3 regions of the Endozoicomonas sp. 8E genome follow, and region 1 is predicted to be linked to each of the others. Evidence: predicted binding sites of a transcription regulator. Region 1 holds the regulator's gene; each other region holds the start of a gene.
The links. The regulator FNR, encoded in region 1, switches genes on or off when oxygen is low (the NO sensors DNR and NnrR bind a similar motif). The targets are predictions, from matches to a motif close to TTGATNTANATCAA.

Region 1 (2,277 bases):
TAGCTCCAGCTGCTCGCGAATGATTCTCTGGGGTTGTGCATGGGTAATGACAAAATCAGTCAGTTGCTTTGAACGTGTTTCCAGCTCGCCTGAATGGGTCCGCAAATAAAACAGGTAGCCCACCCCTGAACATACAGCCAGCCCGGCAGCAACAGGCACAGATACAGAAGCTGCCCCGGCGGCAAAAGCACCGACGGCCAGAACCCCGGTTCCCTTGGCTATCGTGACAGCAATTCTTCGGCCATCCCAGATCGCACTTTTTTGAAGCCGGGTACGATGCGCCTCTTCAAGCTCAGCACACTCGGTCTCTTCGAGCTTTAATGCTCTGAGTTCCTCGATTGTCAGCTCACCCTTTCTGGCCATCAGGATTTGCTTTTCCTGTGGCGAAAGATCATTGAACGTCAGATCCTCTGCAGCAACGAGCTCCTCAAAGGTTCGAGGTGCAACTTCTTGCACGGTTGGAGTAAACAGGATCCCTGTCACTGAGCTGAGCAGACTCATAGCGTAAATCTCCCTGATTTACGAAATTGTATTCAATACAGTTATCGGCACATTGGCGGTGAAGAACATCTTTCTTGCATCATAGGTATTGATAGCGTTTACAGCCTTCTGTTCAAGCTCAATTACTTAAGTGCCAACCGACTGATCAAGTACAACATTTTTTAGTGCGGACTTATCGCAACCCAGTAAGGATTTTCCGAAAAAACCTTAAGTATGAAGGAATTACGCTTTAGTCTCGGAAAGCACAGACTTACACTTTGGTAGCATTTTCAATAGAATCGGCAGCGATTTCGCCAATACGACTTTGAGGCCACTCAATGACGTCAAAGCCCAATGTACGACAGCCTAGCCATGTGGCCTGCAGGGACTGTAGTCTTAGCTCCCTCTGCCTGCCTCTGGCATTGAACCTACAAGACATTGACCAGCTTGATCGCATCATCAAGCGAAGCCGCCCTCTCAAGAAGGGGGAACACCTGTTCCTGGAAGGAGACCCGTTTACCAGCGTCTTCGCTGTCCGCTCCGGGGCCATAAAGACTTATACCGCCACCAATGAAGGTGAGGAACAGATTACGTCTTTCTATCTTCCTAGTGAGATATTGGGCCTGAGTGGTCTCGATACTGACGTCTACCCGGTCTCTGCTCAGGCTATGGAAACCACCATGATCTGTGAGATCCCCTTTGACCAGCTGGAAACGCTATCCGATCGATTCCCGGAGTTGCGTCGTCATATGATGCGTCTGATGAGTAAGAAGATTCGTGAAGATCAGCAGATGATGATGCTATTGTCCAAGAAAAACGCCGATGAAAGAACTGCGACCTTCCTGCTCAACCTGGCCAGTCGTTTCCGTCGCAGAGGCTTCTCATCCCAATCATTCCGACTGTCCATGTCCCGCAATGAAATGGGCAATTACCTGGGACTGGCTGTAGAAACCGTTAGTCGGGTATTTACCCGGTTCCAGAAAAACGGTCTGATCTTCGCAGTGGGCAAAGAAATTGAAATCCGAGACCCGATTCAATTATGCTCTCTGGCGGGTGGAAAGTCTGTCGATTTGGAACAGATTATCTCCTCCTTATAAACACACCAGGGACGGACATTAAGGGAAAGGTATGATCGTTGATGAAGCTTATCTGAAAGCACAGATTAGAACTGTATCTGACTGGCCAGAGCCCGGCATTCAGTTTCGGGATGTGACCACTCTTTTCGAGAACCCCAAAGCCTGGCGGTCGGTCATGGACAGCCTCATTCATCGCTATATGGATGTTGAGTTTGACCGGATCGGTGCTCTTGATGCCCGGGGCTTCCTGATGGGCTCTGTATTGTCATATGCCATGAGCAAACCACTGATCCTGTTTAGAAAAAAGGGAAAACTGCCCTACAATACTGTCGCTCAGGATTATGAACTTGAGTACGGCAAGGCAACTCTTGAAGTTCATGCAGACACTATTAAGAAAGGCGATAAGGTCATTCTGGTTGATGACCTGATTGCCACGGGTGGCACTTTGCTTGCGGCCGGTCAACTGGTCAGACAACTGGGCGGACAAATTCTGGAAGCGGCTGCCATTATTAATCTTCCGGACCTTGGTGGTTCAAAGACATTAAATGAAGCGGGAATTCCTGTCTTCTCACTGTGTGAATTTGAAGGGGATTAGTCCCCCTCTTTTCTTTCCTGACACCCCACGCCTTTTAACCCCTTCGCAATCTCCAGATATTCAGTTTTATCGGAAAATGACTATCAGGGGCTGTTATGGTTTTCACACCCGAAGTATTCTCTGGTT
Region 2 (2,277 bases), 1.3 Mb from region 1:
AAGTGGCTATTGAGGTGGCAACTATTCTTGACCCCTATATACATCTTCATGACCCACAAATTCAGAGGGCTATCGAGAGCTCCAACGCTTCCAGCCTGGCTTTTCTTGAACCAGGCATGAGCGCCAAGACCAAGGCAACACTGGGGGAAGCTCTGGCTGCAGATGTTGACAAAAACCTCTCGGCCAGTGCCGAGAAGCTGGCCCAGAACCTGATCCGTTACTATCGCGTTCCCCTGAGCGAGAGGACCATTAACTTCCTGGTACAAACCTATCAGGCTGATTTGAAAAGATTACAGTTCATTGCCCAGTTCGAGAGCCCTATGAGCGCTCGCTATTCACTGGATAATATTTCGCCCATAGAAGTCCCCCCTGCCAAGAACAAATGGCAAATTGACTTATATAACGCCAATAAAATCATCAGCAAATACAGCTCTGTCAGTACTCATCGCTGAGACACCTCTCGCCCGACCTGACAACGATCAAGCGGGCGAATATTTTCTATATACTGATCAGAAATACTGATAGACAGTTATTACCTATATCAGTATTCCTTATGGCCAAAAACCCACTTTACAACCGAAATGTTTCGTATTTACACAGTTATTTATCCTTTATTTTCACGCATCAAGCACTTATATCCCTAAAAAACATCTGAAGAACGAGGTATTTAAAACATTTTTGATGAAGATCAAACTTTGCATCTTACTGTAGTTCATATATGTAACAAATCCGAGTAACATGTCCACAAATCTGATTAACCAGCCATAGATTGATCCAGACCCATCTAAGACTCGTATATACTGGCGCACCGGCTATAAACATGCATTTAGCATGTATCTATTGTACGAAATGCGCGGTAACTGCAGCATGAAGGACCTCTGTGGCAGCACGCATTTTCTGATTTCCAGTACGGATTTGATTTAACACTGTCATTAACGAGGAGCACCATGATTACAGAAGAAATCATCGACCTATCGCGATTCCAGTTCGCGATGACAGCACTCTATCACTTCCTCTTTGTTCCGCTGACCCTGGGCATGACCTTTATTCTGGCGATCATGGAGTCGGTTTATGTTATGACCGGCAAACAGGTCTATCGGGATATGACCAAATTCTGGGGAAAATTGTTCGGTATTAACTTTGCACTCGGTGTTGCTACCGGTCTGACCATGGAATTTCAGTTCGGAACCAACTGGTCATACTACTCCCATTATGTCGGTGACATTTTTGGTGCTCCACTGGCCATTGAAGCCTTGATGGCCTTCTTCCTCGAGTCAACGTTTGTCGGCATGTTCTTCTTCGGCTGGGACCGACTCAGTAAGGTTCAGCATCTGGCTTGTACCTGGCTCATGGCTATAGGTACCAACCTTTCGGCCATGTGGATACTGATTGCCAACGCCTGGATGCAGAACCCGGTAGGTGCAGAGTTCAATTATGAAACCATGCGCATGGAAATGACCAATTTTGCTGACCTGATTCTGAACCCTGTAGCCCAGGTGAAATTTATTCATACGGTATCTGCCGGTTATACAACAGGTGCCATCTTTGTACTGTCTATCAGCGCGTGGTACATGCTTAAAGGCCGTGATATAGGTTTCGCTCGTCGTTCATTTGCGGTAGCCGCAGGCTTTGGTCTGGCATCCATCCTCTCTACGCTTCTGCTTGGCGATGAATCCGGTTATGAACTGGGTGACGTACAGCAAGTCAAGCTGGCAGCGATCGAGGCCGAGTGGGACACTGAACCTGCACCGGCCGCTTTTACTGTTTTTGGACTTCCCAACCAGGAAGAACAGAGAACAGATTATGCGATCAAAATCCCCTACGTCATGGGCATTATCGCGACCCGCTCAACAGACACAGAAGTGCTGGGTATCAAAGATCTGGTCGACGACAAGATTCAGAGAATCAACAATGGTATCAAAGCTTACGAATTGCTTGAAAAGCTGAAAAATGGTGAAGATACACCTGACAACCGTCGCGAGTTTGATAAAGTCGTGGATGACCTGGGCTATGGCTTGCTGCTCAGCCGCTATACCGACGACATTCCAAGCGCGACACCCCAAATGGTTCGGCAGGCTGCAGAAGAGGCTATTCCGACCGTGTGGCCACTGTTCTTCTCTTTCAGAATCATGGTGGGTCTCGGTGTTGTAATGCTTCTGCTGCTTGTGACCGCCTTCTATAAAACAGCCCGCAGAACTGAATACAATAGTCCAAAATTCCTCAAACTCTGTTTCTACGCGTTGCCACTGCCATTCATTGCCAGTGAAATGGGGTGGT
Region 3 (2,277 bases), 540 kb from region 1:
AGCACCGACAGACAGCAGAACACCACCTACACGAGCACGGTTTTCTTTAGGAGCCGCCAGGTACATAGCCAATGCTGCAGCAGGCAGACCGAACATCATAACCGGATAGAAGCCCGCCATAAAAGTACCGGCAGTGGGGTCACCGGCAAAGAAACGAGGCAGATCGCCCGTGACTACCTCACCGGCAGCATTGGTGAATTCACCGAAGCCAAACCAGAAAACAGAATTCACAACATGGTGCAGACCTACCGGAATCAGGCCACGGTTCAGCACTCCATAGGCAAACTGTCCAATGGGGCCAGACTCAGAGATACCATTAGCAAATGCATCAATGACAGACTGAATGACTGGCCATACATAACCTGCTGCTACAGAAACAGCCAGAGCAATCAGACCGGTCATGATCGGAACCAGACGTTTGCCACCGAAGAATGCCAGGTAAGGTGGCAGTGCCACCGCATGGAAACGGTTGTAACTATGACCGGCAATAATACCGGCAATAATGCCGCCAAAGAATGACATATCAATATCGGCATTGATGGTCTTGGCCCCAGCAGTCAGGACAAAATAGCCCACTGCACCCGCCAGCACCGCTGCACCGGCATCGTCTTTTGACAGTCCGGCAGCAATACCCATCGCAAACAGCAAAGGCAGGTTACTGAAAATAGCGTTACCCGCTTCTGCGACAAAGGCAATATCCAGCAGGTCAGGCTGCCCCAGGCGCAGCAGGATTGCCGCAATAGGCAGTGTGGCAATCGGCAGCATCAATGCCTTACCCAGTCTCTGCATATAGCCAAGAATGTTCAAAATAGTTACCCCTTAGATATTAACGTCACCGCACAAACCTCAATCAAAACCCCGTGGAACTCAAACAGGCAGACAGTCGATAGGCAGCGAATGGTTTGGGACGAAATGTAACCGGTCACAACGTACCAGTTCAACTGTGTTGTGAAGGTTTCGTAAGGAGATTAACCTGTTATTGACCCAGAGCAAAAAAGCAAACGGAACATTTGGCGTCAGTCGTCATATATGACACGCCACTACACAGAGAACCTCAATGAGGCGCTCAAGCGATGGGAGCCAGATGTCTGTTCATTGGCTGGAATGAAACAGACGTAAAGCTCAGTACTCGGACTTTGTCACTATTGGGCTCTTGTTGTAGAACCTCAGGTAGGCCACGATGTTACTTAGCAGGAACAGCACTTCCATGACGACGGCCATCGGGGACAGGACAAGAACGTTGTGGCTCAACCAAACTACCGTCCCCACCATCATGATCAGTCTCATCTCACGATCGTCTTTACTGAATGCGCCTATCGTTTGCAGGCAGGAGCCGACGAAAGCCACGAGACTGATGAAAGACTCGTAAGTAACAAAGAGTGTCACACCATTGATAATCAAAAACAGGTTTCTTACCCCGGGCCGAGACGAAAAGTAACTGGTCAGATAGCGTATTGACGCAATCGTCATAACCACGGCCGCTGTGAAAGCATTGAGTAAGTAAAAGTGCGTCGCAATCAACACTCCCGCAATAAACAGGCACAACACCACGTGTTTGCGTGTTTTGAACTGGAAAGACAACAGGTCAAACACAATAGCAATGGATACCAGGATCTGTGAAAGCGTGTAATTATCCATGTTTACAACCCTTGTTCACTCTGGCTCACCCAAGCGCAACAGTTTGATCGATTTCTAGCTCAACGAACACGCTCTTGATTGCCTCAGCGAGGTGACGAATATGCGTCTCGGTGTGATTGGGTGTTGCATTGATCCGGAAGCGCCTGGCGCCTACCTCGACGGTTGCTGAGTTGATCGACTGAATGTAAATCCCATGCTTGCTCAGCAGCAGATCAGCCGCTTGTTTGCATTTCCGGGCGTCGCCGATCTTGACTGGCAAAATGTGCGTTTCTGAGCATCCCATGATGGGAATGCCCAACTCCGCAAAAATCGCGCGCAACAGCGCTGTATTGAACTTGAGCTTCTGGCGCTCAGAGTCCGAGGCTTTCAAGTGGTTGATGCTGGTTAAACAGGCTTTGGCGATGCTTGGAGGCAATGAAGTGGTAAAGATAAAGCCGGACGAAAACGAGCGAATAAAGTCGATAATGGTTCGGTTGCCAGCAACGTAGCCACCAATCACACCGATGGCTTTCGCCATGGTACCTTGTATGATGTCGATATCCGATTCGTGTCCCAAGGCCTCCGCAACCCCCGCCCCGCGTGCGCCGTACATACCTATGGCATGTACTTCATCCAAATAGGTCAAGCATCTGTATTTCT

Region 2: a site for FNR is predicted at 679-692, ahead of P6910_RS12950 (cytochrome ubiquinol oxidase subunit I). Genes of this name have one in related genera too.
Region 3: a site for FNR is predicted at 980-993, ahead of nagE (N-acetylglucosamine-specific PTS transporter subunit IIBC). Genes of this name have one in related genera too.

Annotation. Positions count from the first base shown of each region.
Region 1 is NZ_CP120717.1:2,610,030-2,612,306, reverse strand. It holds gene P6910_RS08815 (hypothetical protein) at 1-501, opposite strand, end outside; gene fnr (fumarate/nitrate reduction transcriptional regulator Fnr) at 819-1,577, shown strand; gene P6910_RS08805 (adenine phosphoribosyltransferase) at 1,612-2,151, shown strand.
Region 2 is NZ_CP120717.1:3,922,450-3,924,726, forward strand. It holds gene P6910_RS12945 (hypothetical protein) at 1-452, shown strand, start outside; gene P6910_RS12950 (cytochrome ubiquinol oxidase subunit I) at 948-2,277, shown strand, end outside.
Region 3 is NZ_CP120717.1:2,074,909-2,077,185, reverse strand. It holds gene nagE (N-acetylglucosamine-specific PTS transporter subunit IIBC) at 1-807, opposite strand, end outside; gene P6910_RS07640 (YgjV family protein) at 1,123-1,638, opposite strand; gene hemA (5-aminolevulinate synthase) at 1,664-2,277, opposite strand, start outside.